DNA from 3 places in the Streptomyces sp. NPDC092370 genome. Region 2 is predicted to be linked to each of the others. Evidence: riboswitches for the same ligand, from Rfam matches in the RefSeq annotation. Region 2 holds a riboswitch; each other region holds the start of a gene.
The links. A riboswitch is a leader RNA that binds a small molecule or an ion and turns the genes downstream of it on or off. The one in region 2 is predicted to bind thiamine pyrophosphate.

Region 1 (6,508 bases), on a different contig from region 2:
CGTGACCACTGGGCCACGGCCCCCACGTCGGGCTGGTGTTCAGGCCCGGCCCCGCTCACACGGCACCGGGCGGTTGTCCGTCGCGGCCGGGTCAGACCGCGAGCGCCTGGGCGCGGCGCTTCACCTCCGTGCCGCGATTCTCGCTGAGCGCCTGCGCGGGGGTGCCGGGCAGGCTGGGGTCCGGGGTGAAGAGCCACTCCAGCATCTCTTCGTCCGTGAAGCCGTCGTCCCGCAGGAGCGTCAAGGTCCCGGACAGGCCCTTGACGACCTTGTCCCCGTCGATGAAGGCGGCGGGGACGTGCAGCGCGCGGTTCTCACCGCGGCGTACGGCGATGAGCTGGCCGTCCTTGACCAGCTGCCGCACACGCGTCACCTCGACGCCGAACTGTTCGGCGATGTCGGGGAGGGTGAGCCAGGCGGGGACGAGAGCATCGATCTTTGCGTCAATCTCGGTCACGGAAACAAGCCTGCCATTTGCCACTGACAGTCGGAAGTCGGCCCCGTCCACCCGGGCGGACGCGCCGGGTCCGGCAGCACTGCCCCGGGCCCCGGGCAACGGCCCCGGCGCCTACGCCGTCGCGGCCTTCAGGGGCCTGGCCGGATCCACCAGCAGGAGCGGATTCATCCGCGTGCCCGACTCGATCAGGCGCCGGCCCTGCGCCAGGTCCCGCGGCCGGCCGACCGCCAGCAGCGCGATCAGCCGTTCATCGCGCAGCCAGCACACCGTCCAGGCCGGTCCGGAGGACTCGCCCCGCCACAGGGTCGTGTCCGCGGCGGCGTGGTGCCCGGCGTACTGGACGAACCGCCCGAACTGCTCGGACCAGAAGTAGGGCACCGGGTCGTACACCGCCGGCGCCTCCCCCGTGGCCCGGCCGACGATGTTCACGGCGACCGTGCGCGGCCCCTGGAGGGCGTTGTCCCAGTGGTGGACCAGCAGGCGCTCGCCGTAGCGCCCGGAGGGGAAGGAGGCGCAGTCGCCGACCGCGTACACGTCCGGTACGGACGTGCGCAGGTGCTCGTCGGCCAGGATCTCGGCGTGGGCGCCGAGCGCGATGCCGGACCCGGCCAGCCAGGCCGTGGCGGGGCGGGCGCCGATGCCGACGACGACCGCGCCCGCGGGCAGCCGGGTGCCGTCGTCGAGGAGCACGGCACCCTGCTCGACGCGCTCCACGCGCGCGTGCGTCCGCAGTACGGCGCCCGCGTCGGCGTACCAGCCGGCCATCGGGGCGGCGACCTCGGCGGGCAGCGCCCCGGCGAGCGGCCGCTCGGCGGCCTCCACGACGGTCACCGCGCAGCCCGCCTCGCGCGCGGCGGTGGCGAACTCCGCGCCGATCCAGCCCGCGCCGACGACCACGATGTCGTGCCGGCGGGCCAGCACCGGGCGCAGCCGCTCGGCGTCGTCCAGGGTGCGCAGCAGATGCACGCCGGGCACGCCCTGCGCGCCGGGCAGCCGGACCGGCTCGGCGCCGGTCGCGACGACCAGGACGTCGTAGGGCACGGGCCCGTCCTCGGTGTCCAGCTCGTGGTCGGCGGGGCGCAGGCCCAGCACCTCGCAGCCGAGCCGCAGTTCGATGCCGAGGGCATCGAAGTCGACGTCGAAGGCGGAGCCCTCGGACTTGCCGAGCAGGACGGCCTTGGACAACGGCGGCCGGTCGTAGGGCTGGTGGGGCTCGGCGCCGATCAGGATCACATCGCCGGTGAAGCCCTGCTCGCGCAGCGCGACGGCGGTCTGCACCCCGGCCATGCCCGCGCCCGCCACGACCACGCGCCGGGGCGCGGACGAACCTGGTTCCTGCGTCTGCTCGCTCACCTGATCACCATAGACACCTGACGGATTGTCAATCAGTGCTCATGCGCCGTGACCTGCTCCACAACGCTCGTGCCGTTGCCCCGCTGGGACTCCCACTCCCAGCTCTCCTCCAGCCGCACCCGCCCGTCGGGCAGCTCCACGACCGCCGAGACGCAGTGCCCCGAGGACGTGGTGCCGTCCCGCTTGAGCTGCACGTACCGGAAGTCCAGCCGGTCACCTTCCCGGATACCCACGAGATACCCCCGTACGACATCGCCGCCGCTGTACTCGGCCCAGATCCCGCCCTGCCGCTCGTGGTACGTGAACCGGGTGCGGGTGCCCACCTGACCTGGCGCCTGGTCGGCCACCGGGGCGAGGACGAGACCGTCGAGGGATCGGGCCATGGGCGGAGGCTCCCTTACTGCGGCATGCGGCATCGGGCTAGGGTGGCCAACGTAAAGCACTCGCGGGAGCCCGGACGCACCGGGCTGAGAGGGAGGCTGGCGGCCTCCGACCGTACGAACCTGATCCGGGTCATGCCGGCGAAGGGAGGGGCTGGACGCCCATGTCGCCTACGTCCACCACATCAGACGTGCTGGTCATCGGGGGCGGGATCATCGGTCTGGTCACGGCCTGGCGGGCCGCGCAACGCGGGCTCGCCACGGCCGTCGTGGACCCCGAGCCCGGTGGCGGAGCCGCACAGGTGGCGGCCGGCATGCTGGCCGCCGTCACGGAACTGCACTACGGCGAGCAGACCCTGCTCGGCCTCAACCTCGCCTCCGCCCGGCGCTACCCGGACTTCGCCGCCGAGCTCACCGAGCTGACCGGCCAGGACCTCGGCTACCGCCGCTGCGGCACGCTCGCCGTGGCCCTGGACGCCGACGACCGGGCCCACTTGCGCGAACTGCACGCCCTTCAGCAGCAGTCGGGGCTGGACTCGCAGTGGCTGTCGGGGCGCGAGTGCCGGCGCCTGGAGCCGATGCTCGCGCCGGGCGTGCGTGGCGGGCTCCGGGTCGACGGTGATCACCAGATCGACCCGCGGCGGCTGGCCGGGGCCCTGGTGGCCGCGTGCGAGCGGGCCGGCGTGGTCTTCCACCGGGCGTGGGCGGAGCGGCTGACCGTCGTACGGGACCGGGCCGCGGGGGTCGTCCTGGCCGACGGCACCGCGCCGGCCGCCGGCCAGGTGGTGCTCGCCGGGGGCAGCCTCAGCGGGCGGCTCGCGGGTGTCCCGCGGGACGTGCTGCCTCCCGTGCGCCCGGTGAAGGGGCAGGTGGTGCGGTTGACGATGCCGCAGCGGCACGGGCCGTTCCTGAGCCGGACGGTACGCGCGGTGGTGCGCGGCAGCCACGTCTACCTGGTGCCGCGCGCGAGCGGCGAACTCGTGATCGGGGCGACCAGCGAGGAGCTGGGCTGGGACACCACCGTGACCGCGGGCGGCGTCTACGAGCTGCTGCGGGACGCACACGAGCTGGTCCCCGGCATCACCGAGCTCCCGCTCACCGAGACCCGGGCCGGGCTGCGCCCCGGCTCCCCCGACAACGCGCCGCTGCTCGGCCCCACCGGCCTGGAGGGGCTGTCGCTGGCCACCGGGCACTACCGCAACGGCGTCCTGCTCACGCCGGTGACCGGCGACGCCCTGGCCCACGTCCTGACGACGGGCGAACTCCCCGAGGAGGCCCGGCCCTTCACGCCGAAGCGCTTCACTCCCGCCACCGCACTCACGGAGCAGCCCGCATGAACATCTCCGTCAACGGGGAGCCCCGGGAGGTCCGGCCCGGCACGGCTCTCGACACCGTCGTGAGGTCGCTCACCGCCTCGCGCTCGGGTGTGGCCGCCGCCCTCAACGAAACCGTCGTCCCGCGCACCGAGTGGCCCTCCACGCCCCTGGCCGAGGGAGACCGCGTGGAAGTCCTCACCGCCGTCCAAGGAGGCTGACCATGGCCGACGATCCGTTTGTCCTCGGTGGCACGTCCTTCGCGTCCCGCCTGATCATGGGCACGGGCGGGGCGCCCAGCCTCGATGTGCTGGAGCGGTCGCTGGTGGCGTCCGGGACGGAGCTGACGACGGTCGCGATGCGCCGGGTGAACGCCTCGGTGCACGGCTCGGTGCTGTCCGTCCTGGACAGGCTCGGCATCCGGGTGCTGCCCAATACGGCGGGCTGCTTCACCGCCGGGGAGGCCGTCCTCACGGCCCGCCTCGCGCGCGAGGCCCTCGGCACCGACCTGATCAAGCTGGAGGTCATCGCCGACGAGCGCACCCTGCTGCCGGATCCGATCGAGCTGCTGGACGCGGCGGAGGCCCTGGTCGACGACGGGTTCACGGTGCTGCCGTACACCAACGACGACCCGGTGCTGGCGCGGAAGCTGGAGGACGTGGGCTGCGCGGCGATCATGCCGCTGGGCTCGCCGATCGGCTCCGGGCTCGGAATCCGCAACCCGCACAACTTCCAGCTGATCGTGGAGCACGCGCGCGTGCCGGTGATCCTGGACGCGGGCGCGGGTACGGCCTCGGACGCGGCGCTGGCGATGGAACTGGGATGCGCGGGTGTGATGCTCGCCTCAGCGGTGACACGGGCGCAGGAGCCCGTGCTGATGGCCGACGCGATGCGGCACGCCGTGGAGGCGGGGCGGCTGGCGTACCGGGCGGGGCGGATCCCGCGGCGGCACTTCGCGGAGGCGTCGTCTCCGGTGGAGGGGATGGCCGCGCTGGATCCGGAACGGCCCGCCTTCCGGTAATCGGCGGGACACACGTCACAGGTCGGCTGCAGTCCCGCCTCGAAATCCGGCGGGGGACGGGGCTGTCGGTCGTGACTCGTACACTCGCCTGCGTGGACACGACCCTTCAGGACCCCTTGGTCGGGCAGGTGCTCGACGGCCGGTATCGCGTCGACGCGCGGATCGCGGTCGGCGGGATGGCCACGGTCTACCGGGCCGTGGACACCCGGCTCGACCGGGTCCTCGCGCTCAAGGTGATGCACCCCTCGCTCGCGGTCGACGCCTCGTTCGTGGAGCGGTTCATCCGCGAGGCGAAGTCCGTGGCCCGGCTGGCGCACCCGAACGTGGTGCAGGTCTTCGACCAGGGCACCGACGGCTCGTACGTCTACCTGGCCATGGAGTACGTCGCGGGCTGCACCCTGCGGGACGTGCTGCGCGAGCGCGGGGCCCTGCAGCCGCGGGCCGCCCTGGACATCCTGGAGCCGGTGCTTGCCGCGCTGGGCGCCGCGCACCGCGCCGGGTTCGTGCACCGCGACATGAAGCCGGAGAACGTTCTGATAGGGGACGACGGCCGGGTCAAGGTCGCCGACTTCGGTCTCGTCCGGGCCGTTGACACGGTGACGAACACCACCGGCGCCGTCCTCGGCACGGTCTCGTACCTCGCCCCCGAGCAGATAGAGAACGGCACCGCCGACCCCCGCGTCGACGTGTACGCGTGCGGCGTGATGCTGTTCGAGATGCTGACCGGCGACAAGCCGCACGACGGGGACTCCCCCGCCGTCATCCTGTACAAACACCTCCACGAGGACGTCCCGCCGCCCTCGGCGTCGGTGCCGGGGCTGGCGTACGAGCTGGACGAGCTGGTCGCGTCGGCGACCGCGCGCAACCCCGACCTGCGCCCGTACGACGCCGTGGCGCTGCTGTCGCAGACCCGTCAGTCGCGCGAGGGGCTGAGCGCGGACCAGCTGGACGCACTGCCGCCGCAGGCGGTCACCCTGGAGCACGACAACGCCGGCGACCGTACGAGTGTGATCCCGCGCTCGCTCACGGTGCCGCGTCTGCTGCCCGTCGGCGAGGACGCCGAGCCGGAGGTGCTCCGCACCAGCCGGCTGGAGACACCGCCTCCCCCACCACCCGGGCGGCGCCTGCCGCGGCGCGGCGTCGTCTCGATCGTCGTCGCCCTGCTGCTGGTCCTCGGCGTCGGCGCGGGCGTCTGGTACATCAACTCCGGACAGTTCACGAAGGTCCCGGCGTTGCTGACGAAGACCGAGGCGCAGGCCAGGGACCAGCTGGAGGAGGCCGGGCTCAAGGTCGGCGAGGTCAGCCACGCCCACAGCGACACCGTCGAGCGCGGCACGATCATCGGCACCAACCCCGCGCCGGGCGCCCGTATCCGCGTCAACGACTCGGTGTCGTTCACCATCTCAGACGGCCCCGAGACCGTGCGGGTGCCCGCCCTGGCGGGCCGGAAGCTGGAGGAGGCGCGGGACCGGCTGAGGGAGGACGAGCTGGAGCCCGGCATGGTCACCCGGGAGTTCAGCGAGGAGGTGCCGCGGGGCTCGGTGATCTCCGCGCGCCCGGCGGACGGCACCAAGGTGCGCTCCGGTACGGCCGTCGCGCTGGTCGTCAGCAAGGGCGCCCGCATCGACATCCCCGACGTCACCGGTGACGACGAGGCCGACGCCCGGGCGGAGCTGGAGGACGCCGGCCTCAAGGTGAAGATCGCCGCCGAGCGGGTCAACTCCTCCGAGTACGACAAGGGCCAGGTCGTCCGTCAGACGCCGAAGTCCGGCGGCCCGGCGGCCGAGGGCGACACCGTGACGCTGACGCTGTCCAAGGGCCCCGAGATGATCGAGGTCCCGGACGTGGTCGGCGACAGTGTCGACGACGCCAGGCAGGCGCTGGAGGGCGCCGGGTTCGAGGTCGACGAGGACCGGGGTCTGCTCGGCCTGTTCGGCGACGAGGTCAAGAGCCAGTCCGTCGAGGGCGGCCGGACCGCGCCCAA
Region 2 (6,508 bases):
CCCGAACGGCACCGACCTGCTCGCCGCCGCCCGCCGTTACGGCCTGCGCGTTCCGGAGGACCTGCTGCTGGTGTGCTGCAGCGAATCCACGGTGTACGCCAACACGGATCCGCCCATCACCACGCTCTCCCTGAAGCCGCGCCGCATCGGCACGGCGGTGGTGCAGCTCCTCATCGACGCCATCGAGGGAGTGGAATCCGACCATCCGGTGGAGCAGGTGATACCGACGGAGCTGATCGTGCGTACCTCTTCCCAGCGACGCCCGCCGCGCACGACGGTCAGCCCGCCGCGCTCACCCGAGGAGACCTAGGTCTCCCGGGGACGCCTCGCAGGGGGCGTCCGGCAGAGGACCTCTCCCGCAACGGGGTAAAGGGAAGGTCGTCCTCCTGGGGAGAAACAGGGCCGGTCCCCCGGAGAGAAGGGATCGTTCTCGCGAAGAGAAGAAGAGCGAGGACGGTCACACGGTGGTCAAAGCACGGCTCAATCGGGGCGAAAGCCGCAGTGAACTGGACTCTTGCTCTGATTCACCACCCCTGGGTCATCACACGGCGCGATCCGCATTCCTATGATGGGCCCACGACATCCGCGGGCCGCTACGACCAGGCAGTCCGATGCGGTGCAATGCGGCGCGATGGTGGAGGGGTCGATGACTCAGGGGGCCGGTCAGGGACCCGAGGTGGAGCGGACGGCGACGTTGCGCGACTTCCGGGTGCCCGCGTACGTCCACGAGACCGGTCCGTACGTCCACAGCGTCCACCCCGGGGAGGTCGCCCCGCCGCCCGAGGAGACCTACCCCGAGGGATACACGCCGACCCAGCGCGACCTTCCCGTCATCAACCGGGGTGACACTGTCCAAGTGACCGTGGAACCCGAGACCGCCGCCGCCCCGCAGGCCAGCACCGGGCAGGGACCGCTGTACGTCGTGGGTGACGTGCACGGTTATCTCGACCAGCTGGTGTCGGCCCTCCAGGAGAAGGGCCTGCTCGACGCCTCCGGCAACTGGTGCGGGGGTACCGCCCGGCTGTGGTTCCTCGGGGACTTCACCGACCGCGGTCCGGACGGCATCGGCGTCATCGACCTGGTGATGCGGCTGTCCGCCGAGGCAGCCGCGGCCGGCGGCTACTGCAAGGCACTCATGGGCAACCACGAGCTGCTGCTGCTGGGCGCGAAGCGGTTCGGCGACACCCCCGTCAACTCCGGCGCGGGCACCGCCACCTTCCAGGCGGCCTGGCTGCTCAACGGCGGCCAGAAGACCGACATGGACCGCCTCCAGGACCATCACCTACAGTGGATGTCCCGTCTGGACGCCGTCGAGGAGGTCGACGGCCACCTGCTCGTCCACTCCGACACCACCGCCTACCTCGATTACGGCCGGTCCATCGAAGAGGTCAACGACACCGTCCGCGAGACGATCACCCGCAACGACGCGGACGAGGTCTGGGACCTGTTCCGCAAGTTCACCAAGCGGTTCTCCTTCCGCGACGAGGGTGGCGCGGACGCCGTGCGCCGTCTGCTCGATACGTACGGGGGCACCCGGATCGTTCACGGCCACAGCCCGATCCCGTACCTGCTGGGCGAAGTCGGTGCCGAGGACGACGAGGACAACAGCGACCCGGTCATCGAAGGACCGCACGTCTACGCCGACGGACTCGCCATCGCCATGGACGGCGGCGTGACCATGGCCGGAAAGCTGCTGGTCCAGCAACTGCCGCTGGATACGTGAACGTTCACCGGGCAGGCGCCCCCGCTCGGAGGACCGGGACGGCGAGGGGCCAATTTCAGTAAACCCCCTGTCACCGCATACCGTCACCGCTCTACCATCGGCTTATCCGTAGCAGGCTCCCCTCCGTTTCTGCCCGACGGCTCGTCAGCATGCCGAGCCCCAAGCCCTACGGAGCATCGGGGGATGCACATGAACAGCGTTCCGCAGCACCTGCTGAGCGAGGACCGCCAGGAATACGAGCGGATCCTCGATGAGGCGCTGCGCTCCGCACCACACCGTCCCGACCTGGCCGCTGTCGGACAGCGGCTCAACCCCGAGCAGTTGCGCACCATGGCGCTGAACGCCACCGCGCTCATCACGGCCGCCGCGTCGGCCGAATACCAGCACTACGTCAAGGTCCGCAACGAACTACGTCAGCCCGCGTCGTCCGCTTCGCCGGCCGTGCACGAGTCCGGTTCCTCCGAGCCGGGCGCGGGCGCCTCGGGGCTCGCCGCCGGCATGGGCGTCGCCGACGCCACCGGCGCGGGCGCCGTCGCCGTCGTCGCCGTCCTCGCACCCGTCCTGGCCGGTACCGCGGCGGCGATCTTCCTGCTCGTCGGCTACATCCTGCAGATGCTCGACCCCGAGCAGGGATTCGCCCGGACCATGCTCACCACGGGCTGGGTGTTCGGCGCCGTGACCGCGGTCGCGATCCTCGTCGCCGCGGTGGGACTGCTGCTCACCGCCCTGCGCAACAAGCCCACGGCCGAAAGCGGGCCGTACGGCGAATTGCAGGGGGAGGTGGCCCAGGCCAGGGCGGCCTGGCACGAGGCGCTGCTGGAACGCGGGATCCTGCCCTTCCTGCGCGAAGCACTCGTCGACCCCGGTGCGACCGCCGCACTGCACCCCACGCCCTCGTCCACCCCGGTCAGTCGCATGCCGCACCTCGGCTACGACCGCCCGGGGTTCACCAGCCCGGACGACGGCGGCCGAGGTTCGCGCCCCAGCTTCAGCAGTCCGGACTACACCAGCCCGGACTTCGGAGGCCCGGAGCACCAGCCGGAGTAGCCGTCGGATCCCGTCCGAGCAGGCGCCTCCCACAGGCCGGGGGGCATCGGCCCCCGGGCCTGTGCGCGGCAGGTCAGTCCGCTATGGGCAGGTACACGCGGTTCCCGCTCGCGGCGAACTCCTTCGACTTCAGGGCCATGCCCTCCTCGATCTCGGTCCGTGTGCCGCCGTGTTCACGGCGGATGTCCTGAGAGATCTTCATGCTGGACAAGTCCAGACCGGAGTCGCGCGGACTGACGTCGTCGTCCGGCCCCGCCAACAGGCGCTCTGCCAGAGAGCACGTAGGCAGGTCCGTGCCTTCCAGGCCGGACAGAACGGCCCATGACTCCACGAGCCGCGGGCCGTCCCACACGGCTCCGGCTAATCAGCCAGCGGCAGATAAACCCGGTTCCCGCTCGCCGCGAACTCCTTCGACTTCTGGAGCATCCCCTCGGCAATCTCCTCGGACGAGGCACCCTCAGCCGCAGCACCACCGAACCGCTCTGTGATGCTTTGGCTGATCTTCATGCTGCAGAACTTGGGACCGCACATCGAGCAGAAGTGGGCCGTCTTGGCCGGTTCCGCGGGCAGGGTCTCGTCGTGGAACTCCCGTGCCGTGTCCGGGTCGAGAGCCAGGTTGAACTGGTCCTCCCACCGGAACTCGAAACGGGCGTCGGACAGCGCGTCGTCCCACTCCTGCGCACCGGGGTGTCCCTTGGCGAGGTCGGCGGCGTGGGCAGCGATCTTGTAGGTGATGACGCCGGTCTTCACGTCGTCGCGGTTCGGCAGGCCCAAGTGCTCCTTGGGCGTGACGTAACACAGCATCGCCGTGCCCCACCAGGCGATCATCGCGGCACCGATGCCGGAGGTGATGTGGTCGTACGCCGGGGCGACGTCCGTGGTCAGCGGGCCGAGCGTATAGAACGGAGCTTCATCGCAGATCTCCTGCTGAAGGTCGATGTTCTCCTTGATCTTGTGCATCGGGACATGACCCGGGCCCTCGATCATGGTCTGCACATTGAAACGCTTCGCGATCCGGTTGAGTTCCCCGAGCGTGCGCAACTCCGCGAACTGCGCCTCGTCGTTGGCGTCCGCGATCGATCCGGGCCTGAGACCGTCGCCGAGCGAGTACGTGACGTCGTACGCGGCGAGGATCTCGCAGAGCTCCTCGAAGTTCTCGTACAGGAACGACTCCTTGTGGTGCGCGAGGCACCAAGCGGCCATGATCGAGCCGCCGCGGGAGACGATGCCGGTCTTGCGGTTCGCCGTCAGCGGGACGTACGCCAGGCGCACGCCCGCATGGACCGTCATGTAGTCCACCCCCTGCTCGGCCTGTTCGATGACCGTGTCCTTGTAGATCTCCCAGGTCAGCTCCTCGGCCCGGCCGTCGACCTTCTCCAGAGCCTGATAGAGCGGCACGGTGCCGATCGGGACGGGGGAGTTGCGCAGCACCCACTCGCGCGTGGTGTGGATGTTGCGGCCGGTGGACAGGTCCATGACCGTGTCGGCGCCCCAGCGGGTCGCCCAGGTCATCTTCTCGACCTCCTCCTCGATGGAGGAGGTCACGGCCGAGTTGCCGATGTTGGCATTGACCTTCACCAGGAACCGCTTGCCGATGATCATCGGCTCGATCTCCGGGTGATTCACGTTGGCCGGCAGCACGGCCCGGCCCGCGGCGATCTCGTCCCGCACAACCTCGGGCGCCACGTTCTCCCGGATGGCCACGTACTCCATCTCGGGCGTGATCTCGCCACGACGGGCGTACGCGAGCTGCGTGACCGCCTGGCCCTGCCTGCCCCGGCGAGGCTGACGCGGCCGGCCGGGGAAGACGGCGTCCAGGTTACGGAGCCCGCCGCGGGGCGAGGTGTGCTTGATGCCGTCGTCCTCGGGACGGACGGGCCGGCCCGCGTACTCCTCGGTGTCACCGCGGGCGACGATCCAGTTCTCGCGCAGCGGCGACAGGCCCCTGCGGACGTCGGTGTCGACGAGCGGATCGGTGTAGGGGCCCGATGTGTCGTACAGCGTGACCGACTGGCCGTTGGTGAGGTGCACCTGACGGACCGGCACGCGCAGGTCTGGGCGAGAGCCCTCGACATACGCCTTGTGCCAGCCGATGGACTTCCCGGCCTCCTCGGACTTCTCGTCCGGAACGGAGGCAGGCGTGCGTGTGTCCTTGCTGGTCATGAGACCTACTCCCTACGCCGGCATTACCCGGTAACAGGTTCGGCGGTCGACGCAGCGGCTTCCGCCCGGTGACGTTCCGTGTGAAACATCACTCGACTCCGGCGATGTTTCATGTGAAACATCGCTGGGACGGAGGTCAGCGCCCTCTCAGCCCGGTGCTCCGAGCTCCCGCGTGTACAAAAGGTGCCTCCACGCTAGCGGCAATTCTGGCGCGGTGAACAGAGGGCCCCCCTCGTTCTTGCGATGATCGGTCGGTGACCACGACGCAGCGTCCCCCCTACCCCCCGCCCGAACCGCCCCGCGGATCCGGTGCCGGAAACGGCAACGGCCGTGGTGACGGCCATGACGGCGCCGCCGAAACCCGGCACGCCGCCGAGGTCCGGCAGGAGCAGACTCAGGGGCAGGGCCCTGGGCCTGGCTACGGCCGCGTCGGGAGCTTCGGTTCCGGAGGCGGCGGTGAGCGTGATTCCGGCTCCGGTTCTGGATACGGCTCGGGCTCCGGTGATGAGTACGGCTCGGGCTCCGGCGGCGGGTACGACTCCGCTCCGGGCCGTGCGTACGGCTCTCGTCCCGGCGGAGAGTACGGGCCAGGCGCCGGTGGCGGCCCGGGTGCCGGTTCTTCCGGTGGCGGCCACGGTGGCCCCGGCGGCGGGCACAGTGGCGGGCATGGTTCCGGCCCCGGCAGAGGTGACGGGCACGGCCACGGTGGGGACAACCACCACGGTGGGGGCGACGGACACGGCCACGGCTCCGCACCGGGTGGCGGCCATGGTCATTCCCACAGTCACCACCACGGCCCGGCCACGCCCGTCTCCCTGCATCTACGCAAGGTCATCGCGGCGGTCCTGATCCCGTTCGCCGTGGCAGTGCTGGTCGGTCTCGCCGTGCTGTGGCCGGGCGGCGCCCCGTCGCACGAGCGCACCGGCGTCGGCTTCGACCGGCAGACGCAGCAGGCCACGGTCACCAAGGTGGTCGAGGTGAGCTGCAAGGAGGCCGGTGCCTCGGGCGTTCCGCCGACCGGCGACACCTCCACCGCAGAGGGTTCCTCGGCGGTGCAGGCGGAGAAGGGCACCTGTAAGAGGGCCACGATCCGGGTCGACAGCGGCAATGACAAGGGCCGTACGTTCACCGAGATCGTCCAGCCGGACCAGTCCCGCCAGTTGCACGAGGGCCAGGAGGTCGTGGTCGCCTACGAGCCCTCCGCGCCGAAGGACCTCCAGTACTCGGTCACCGACATCAACCGCCGTCTGCCCATGGGGCTGCTCGCCGGCATCTTCGCGCTCGCCGTCGTGGCCGTCGGGCGGTTGCGCGGTGTCATGGCCCTGGTCGCGCTGGCCATGAGCTTCCTGGTGCTGAACTTCTTCATCCTGCCGGCGATCCTGCAGGGCTCCAATCCCCTGATCGTGGCGGTGGTGGGTGCGAGCGCCATCATGCTCATCGCCCTTTATCTGTGCCATGGCCTGTCCGCCCGGACATCCGTGGCGGTGCTCGGCACGCTCATCTCCCTGCTGCTCATCGGCATCCTCGGTTCGGTGTTCATCGACTGGGCCGCGCTCACCGGCAACACCGACGACA
Region 3 (6,508 bases), on a different contig from region 2:
CCCCGCATACGATGCGTATGAAGCGCCTCAGACTCGCCCCATGCCCATCGTGCCCGACGTGACCGCATTCGGCGGAAACCAGGATGACGACCGGGGGGCTGCTCGGCTGAGCGGCCCACCGGTCCGAAACGACACGAATCCGGAGCCCATGCCCGACGCCTCGCAGCCGGCGCCCAAGCCGCCGAAGAAGAGCGCGGGTCGCGACCTGAGTGCCGCGATAGGGGTCGGTGTCGGGCTCGGTGCGGTGATCGTCGCGTCGCTGTTCGTCGTCAAGGCCGTCTTCGTCGGCGTCGTGGCGGTGGCCGTCGTGGTGGGCCTGTGGGAGCTGACCAAGCGGCTGGAGGAACGCAAGGGCATCCGGGCGCCCCTCGTGCCGCTCGCGCTCGGCGGTGCCGCGATGGTCGTCGCCGGGTACGTCCGGGGTGCCGAGGGCGCGTGGGTGGCGATGGCGCTCACGACGCTGGGCGTCCTGGTCTGGCGCATGACGGAACCGCCCGAGGGCTACCTGAGGGACGTCACCGCGGGCGTCTTCGCGGCGTTCTACGTGCCGTTCCTGGCGACGTTCGTGGCGATGATGCTGACCGCGGACGACGGACCGCAGCGGGTGCTCACCTTCCTGCTGCTCACGGTCGTCAGCGACACCGGGGCCTACGCCGTCGGCTGGCGGTTCGGCCGGCACAAGCTCGCCCCGCGCATCAGCCCCGGCAAGACCCGCGAGGGCCTGCTCGGCGCGATCTCCTTCGCCATGGTCGCGGGGGCGCTGTGCATGCAGTTCCTCATCGACGACGGCGCCTGGTGGCAGGGTCTGGTGCTGGGTCTCGCGGTCGCGGTCACCGCCACGCTCGGCGACCTCGGCGAGTCCATGATCAAGCGGGACCTCGGCATCAAGGACATGGGAACGCTGCTGCCGGGGCACGGCGGCATCATGGACCGGCTCGACTCGCTGCTGCCCACGGCTCCGGTGGTGTGGCTGCTGCTCGTGCTGTTCGTCGGATCCGGCTGAGGCGATCCCGGTCAGCGAGCCCCCGCCCTGCCGGGCGGGGGCTCGCTGCCGTCTCGGGGAGACGCCCGGGGGGCCGAAGTGGGACGATTCAGATGTACCTCCCAAAGGAGGCCATCATGGCCATCATCCGAGAGAGCATCGACGTCGACTGCCGGCCCGAGGAGGTCTATCAGTACGTCATGGACGCCTCGCGCCTGCCGGAGTGGCAGCTGAGCGCCGTGTCCGCGGAGCGGCTCGACGAGGGGCCCGTCGGCGTCGGCACCAAGGTCCGTGTGACCCGGCACGTCGGCCGCCGCGTCATGCCGATGACCATGGAGGTCACCGAGTACGACCCGCCCCGCAGTTGGGGCATGCGCGGCGTCGACGGCCCCGTCCGTGCCCAGGTGCACGGCGAGGTCGAACCCTATGACGAGGGCCGCCGCTCGCACGTCACGATCGGCATCGACCTGGAGGGCCACGGCATGGGCAAGGTCCTGGTCCCTCTCGTCGTACGCTCCCAGGTCCGCAAGGAACTCCCGCGCAACGAGCAGCTCCTCAAGGACCGGCTGGAGCACACGGGCGGGTAGGACGTCGCCGTCCCACGGCGGGCGGCGTCGACGGCTCGGCACAGCGCCGCCGGGGGTAGCAGTGGTCCTCGGCGGGCTCTTCGCGATGTCGTTCATCGTGGGTTCGGGCTCCGCCGCAGACACGTCACTCGGTTCGCTGCAGCGTCTACGGGGCGCTGGGCGGGGTGCTCGACAAGTCCATGGCCGGGTTCTGAACCGTTGCGGCTTCCCTCGGGGTCCCTGGGCCGTCCGAGGCCGGCCGACGCCGACAGTCGGCACCCGCAGGTGACCACTCCCACCCCGCTCCGGGCCTGGGCACCCGCCGTTGATCTGCCACACTGGAAGGGTTATGCCTGCACCCGGAGAACTCACTTTCGTCGCCCCGCGCGGAGCCAAGAAGCCGCCGCGGCATCTCGCCGATCTCACTCCTGCCGAGCGCAAGGAGGCCGTTGCCGCTGTCGGGGAGAAGCCGTTTCGTGCCAAGCAGCTCTCGCAGCACTACTTCGCGCGGTACGCGCATGATCCGGAGCAGTGGACCGACATTCCGGCCGGTGCTCGTGGGCGGCTGCAGGAAGCGCTGCTGCCCGAGCTGATGACCGTCGTGCGGCATCTGTCGACCGACCAGGGCACCACCCGCAAGACGCTGTGGCGGCTGTTCGACGGGACGCTCGTCGAGTCCGTGCTGATGCGCTACCCGGACCGTGTGACCATGTGCATCAGCTCCCAGGCCGGATGCGGGATGAACTGCCCGTTCTGTGCGACCGGGCAGGCCGGTCTGGACCGGAATCTGTCCACCGCCGAGATCGTGCACCAGATCGTGGACGGCATGCGGGCCCTGCGGGACGGTGAGGTCCCCGGCGGTCCCGCCCGGCTGAGCAACATCGTCTTCATGGGCATGGGCGAGCCGCTCGCCAACTACAACCGGGTCGCCGGTGCCATCCGGCGGCTCACCGACCCCGAGCCCGACGGGGTGGGCCTCTCGCAGCGCGGCATCACCGTCTCGACGGTCGGGCTCGTCCCGGCCATCCACCGCTTCTCCGACGAGGGGTTCAAGTGCCGCCTCGCCATCTCGCTGCACGCCCCCGACGACGAGCTGCGCGACACCCTCGTGCCCGTGAACACGCGCTGGAAGGTCCGCGAGGTGCTGGACGCCGGCTTCGAGTACAGCGCCAAGTCCGGCCGGCGGCTGTCCATCGAGTACGCGCTGATCAGGGACATCAACGACCAGGCGTGGCGTGGTGACCGGCTCGGCCGGATGCTCAAGGGCAGGCCGGTGCACGTCAACCTGATCCCGCTGAACCCGACGCCCGGGTCGAAGTGGACGGCTTCCCGGCCCGAGGACGAGAAGGCGTTCGTGGAGGCCATCGCCGCCCATGGTGTGCCGGTGACGGTCCGGGACACCCGTGGTCAGGAGATCGACGGGGCGTGTGGTCAGCTCGCGGCCACCGAACGGTAGTCTGACCGTCGTAAGCACCCTCATATTCGACATCTGCATATTCCGACAGGGGAGCGCCACAGCGCTGAGAGTGCGGCACACGGCCGCAGACCCTCCGAACCTGGCCCAGGTCATTCTGGGTAGGGAGATCGGTCACCACTCGAGCTGTTGCGCCCTGCCCGGGACTCCGGAAGTCCCGGGCAGGGCCGCGTCTTCTCCTGGTCACTCCAGGAGGAATCCAGTGAGCATCAACGCAAAGCGGCTGACGGCGGCGGTCGTCGGGCTCGGCATGGCCGGCACGCTCGCCGCGTGCGGGTCGTCCGACGGCGGACAGGGGTCCGGTGACTCCAAGACCGTGACGCTCGTCAGCCACGACTCATGGGCCGCGTCCAAGGACGTCATCGCGGCCTTCGAGAAGCAGTCCGGGTACAAGGTCGACTTCCTGAAGGACGGCGACGCCGGGCAGGCCGTCAACAAGGCCATCCTGACCAAGGACAACCCGCAGGGCGACGTCTTCTTCGGCGTCGACAACACCCTGCTGTCCCGCGCCCTCGACAACGGCCTCTTCCAGTCCTACGAGCCCAAGGGCTCGGACCGGATCAAGGCCGAGTACCGCGTCGACCAGGAGCAGCACCGGGTCACTCCCATCGACACCGGCGACATCTGCGTCAACTACGACAAGAAGTACTTCGCCGACCACAAGCTGCAGCCGCCGCGCAGCTTCGACGACCTGGTCAAGCCGCAGTACAAGAACCTGCTCGTCACCGAGAACGCCTCCGCCTCCTCGCCCGGCCTCGGCTTCCTGCTCGGCACCGCCGCCGCGTACGGCGACGACGGCTGGGAGAGCTACTGGAAGAAGCTCAAGGCCAACGGTGTGAAGGTCGTCGACGGCTGGGAGCAGGCTTACAACGAGGAGTTCTCCGGCTCGGCGGGCGGTAAGAAGGCCAAGGGCGACCGGCCGCTCGTCGTGTCCTACGCCTCCTCGCCGCCCGCCGAGGTCGTCTTCGCCGACCCGAAGCCGAGCACGGCGCCGACCGGGGTCGCCGAGGGCACCTGCTTCCGGCAGGTCGAGTACGCGGGGCTGCTCAGCAACGCGAAGAACACCAAGGGCGGCAAGGCGTTCCTGGACTTCCTGCTCACCGAGCGGTTCCAGGAGGACATGCCGATGAACATGTTCGTGTACCCGGTGCGCGAGGGCGCCCAGGTGCCGCCGGAGTTCGTGAAGTTCGGGCCGCAGGCGAAGAACCCCGAGACCATGGACGCGGCGAAGATCGCCGACCACCGCGACCAGTGGGTCAAGTCGTGGACCTCGCTCGTACTGAAGTAGCCGTTCGGCGGCGGGGCGCGGCGGCGCGGTTCGGCCTGCTGGCCGCGCCCGTCGCGTTCTTCGCGGTCTTCTTCGCCTACCCCGTCGCCGCGATCGTCGCACGCGGCCTGAAGGCCGACGGGACCTGGCACCTCGGGCGGATCGCGGACGTGCTGGCGCAATCCGACGTCCGGCACGTCCTGTGGTTCACCACCTGGCAGGCGGTGGTCTCCACCGCGCTCACGCTGCTCGTCGCGCTCCCCGGCGCGTACGTCTTCGCACGCTTCGACTTCCCCGGCAAGCAGGTCCTGAGGGCGGTCGTCACCGTCCCGTTCGTGCTGCCGACGGTCGTCGTCGGTACGGCGTTCCTGGCGCTGGTCGGGCGGGGCGGGCTGCTCGACGAGCTGTGGGGCGTACGTCTGGACACCACGGTGTGGGCGATCCTGCTCGCGCACGTCTTCTTCAACTACGCGGTCGTCGTCCGCACCGTCGGAGGGCTCTGGGCGCAGCTCGACCCCCGGCAGGAGGAGGCCGCACGGATGCTCGGGGCGTCCCCGCTGAAGGCCTGGCGGCAGGTCACCCTGCCCGCGCTCGCCCCGGCCGTGGCCGCCGCCGCGCTCATGGTCTTCCTGTTCACCTTCACCTCCTTCGGCGTCGTGCAGATCCTCGGCGGGCCCACCTTCTCCACCCTGGAGGTGGAGATCTACCGGCAGACGTCCGAGATCTTCGATCTGTCCACCGCGGCCGTGCTGACCATGATCCAGTTCGTGGCGGTGGGCGCGATCCTCGCGGTGCACGCCTGGACCGTGCGACGGCGGGAGACCGCCCTGCGGCTGGTGGACGCGTCCGTGACCGCGCGCCGGCCCCGCGGCGCGGGGCAGTGGGCGATGCTCGGCGGGGTGCTCGTCACCGTCGCCTTGCTGCTCGTGCTCCCGCCGGCGGTGCTGGTGCAACGGTCTCTGGGCGCGCCGGGCCTCGGCTACTACCGGGCGCTGACCAGCGAGGACGGGGGAGTGTTCCTGGTCCCGCCGATCGAGGCGATCGGCAACAGCCTGTCCTACGCCGTCGCCGCCACGTTCATCGCCGTGGTGATCGGGGGCCTCGCCGCGGTCGCGCTCACCCGCCGGGACGCCGGGCGGTTCGTGCGCGGCTTCGACGCACTGCTGATGCTGCCGCTCGGGGTGTCCGCGGTGACCGTCGGCTTCGGGTTCCTGATCTCCCTCGACGAGCCGCCGCTGGACCTCAGGTCCTCCTGGATCCTGGTGCCGCTCGCGCAGGCGCTGGTCGGGGTGCCGTTCGTGGTGCGGACCATGCTGCCCGTGCTGCGGGCGGTGGACGTGCGGCTGCGGGAGGCGGCCTCGGTGCTCGGGGCCGCCCCCTGGCGGGTGTGGCGGGAGGTGGACCTGCCGATGGTGCGGCGGGCGCTGCTGATCGCGGCCGGGTTCGCCTTCGCCGTGTCGCTCGGGGAGTTCGGCGCCACGGTGTTCATCGCACGGCCCGACCGGCCGACGCTGCCGGTGGCCGTGGCCCGGCTGCTGGGGCGGCCCGGGGACCTCAACTACGGCCAGGCGATGGCCCTTTCGACGATTCTGATGGTGGTGTGCGCCGTGGCCCTGCTGGTGCTGGAGAGGCTCCGCACGGACCGGACGGGGGAGTTCTGATGCTGCTGGCTCTGCGGGGGGCGACGGTTCGCTTCGGAGGGCGTGCCGTGCTGGACGCCGTCGATCTGGAGGTCGCCGAGCACGAGGTCGTGTGTGTGCTCGGGCCCAGCGGCAGCGGCAAGTCGACCCTGCTGCGGGCGGTGGCCGGGTTGCAACCCCTCGACACCGGGCGGGTGGTGCTCGACGGGCGCGACCAGGCGGGCGTGCCGGCGCACCGGCGGGGCGTCGGGCTGATGTTCCAGGACCACCAGCTGTTCCCGCAGCGGGACGTGGGCGGCAACGTGGCCTTCGGGCTGCGGATGCGGGGTGAGCCGAAGCGCCGACAGGTGGAGCGGGTTCGGGAGTTGCTGGACCTCGTGGGATTGCCCGGTGCGGGCCGCCGGGCCGTCGCCGCGCTGTCCGGCGGAGAGCAGCAGCGGGTGGCGCTGGCCCGGGCCCTGGCGCCGAGCCCCCGGCTGCTGATGCTGGACGAGCCGCTGGGACAGCTCGACCGGTCGCTGAGGGAGCGGCTGGTCGTCGAACTGAAGGAACTGTTCGGCCGGTTGGGCACCACCGTGC

Region 1: it holds a riboswitch for thiamine pyrophosphate, as region 2 does, so the genes downstream of both, thiO (glycine oxidase ThiO) here and thiC (phosphomethylpyrimidine synthase ThiC) in region 2, are expected to answer to the same signal.
Region 3: it holds a riboswitch for thiamine pyrophosphate, as region 2 does, so the genes downstream of both, ACIQHQ_RS30520 (thiamine ABC transporter substrate binding subunit) here and thiC (phosphomethylpyrimidine synthase ThiC) in region 2, are expected to answer to the same signal.

The regions. Positions count from the first base shown of each region.
Region 1 is NZ_JBIVQO010000001.1:1,048,714-1,055,221, reverse strand. It holds gene ACIQHQ_RS04735 (Rv2175c family DNA-binding protein) at 92-457, opposite strand; gene ACIQHQ_RS04730 (NAD(P)/FAD-dependent oxidoreductase) at 569-1,810, opposite strand; gene ACIQHQ_RS04725 (hypothetical protein) at 1,843-2,193, opposite strand; TPP riboswitch at 2,246-2,357, shown strand; gene thiO (glycine oxidase ThiO) at 2,355-3,527, shown strand; gene thiS (sulfur carrier protein ThiS) at 3,524-3,724, shown strand; gene ACIQHQ_RS04710 (thiazole synthase) at 3,727-4,524, shown strand; gene pknB (Stk1 family PASTA domain-containing Ser/Thr kinase) at 4,617-6,508, shown strand, end outside.
Region 2 is NZ_JBIVQO010000005.1:189,268-195,775, forward strand. It holds gene ACIQHQ_RS17755 (LacI family DNA-binding transcriptional regulator) at 1-310, shown strand, start outside; gene ACIQHQ_RS17760 (metallophosphoesterase) at 632-1,723, shown strand; gene ACIQHQ_RS17765 (hypothetical protein) at 1,907-2,770, shown strand; gene ACIQHQ_RS17770 (hypothetical protein) at 2,844-2,972, opposite strand; gene thiC (phosphomethylpyrimidine synthase ThiC) at 3,131-4,933, opposite strand; TPP riboswitch at 4,926-5,115, opposite strand; gene ACIQHQ_RS17780 (YibE/F family protein) at 5,188-6,508, shown strand, end outside.
Region 3 is NZ_JBIVQO010000012.1:178,468-184,975, forward strand. It holds gene ACIQHQ_RS30505 (phosphatidate cytidylyltransferase) at 1-1,003, shown strand, start outside; gene ACIQHQ_RS30510 (SRPBCC family protein) at 1,120-1,569, shown strand; gene rlmN (23S rRNA (adenine(2503)-C(2))-methyltransferase RlmN) at 1,898-3,004, shown strand; TPP riboswitch at 3,042-3,148, shown strand; gene ACIQHQ_RS30520 (thiamine ABC transporter substrate binding subunit) at 3,273-4,310, shown strand; gene ACIQHQ_RS30525 (ABC transporter permease) at 4,349-5,950, shown strand; gene ACIQHQ_RS30530 (ABC transporter ATP-binding protein) at 5,950-6,508, shown strand, end outside.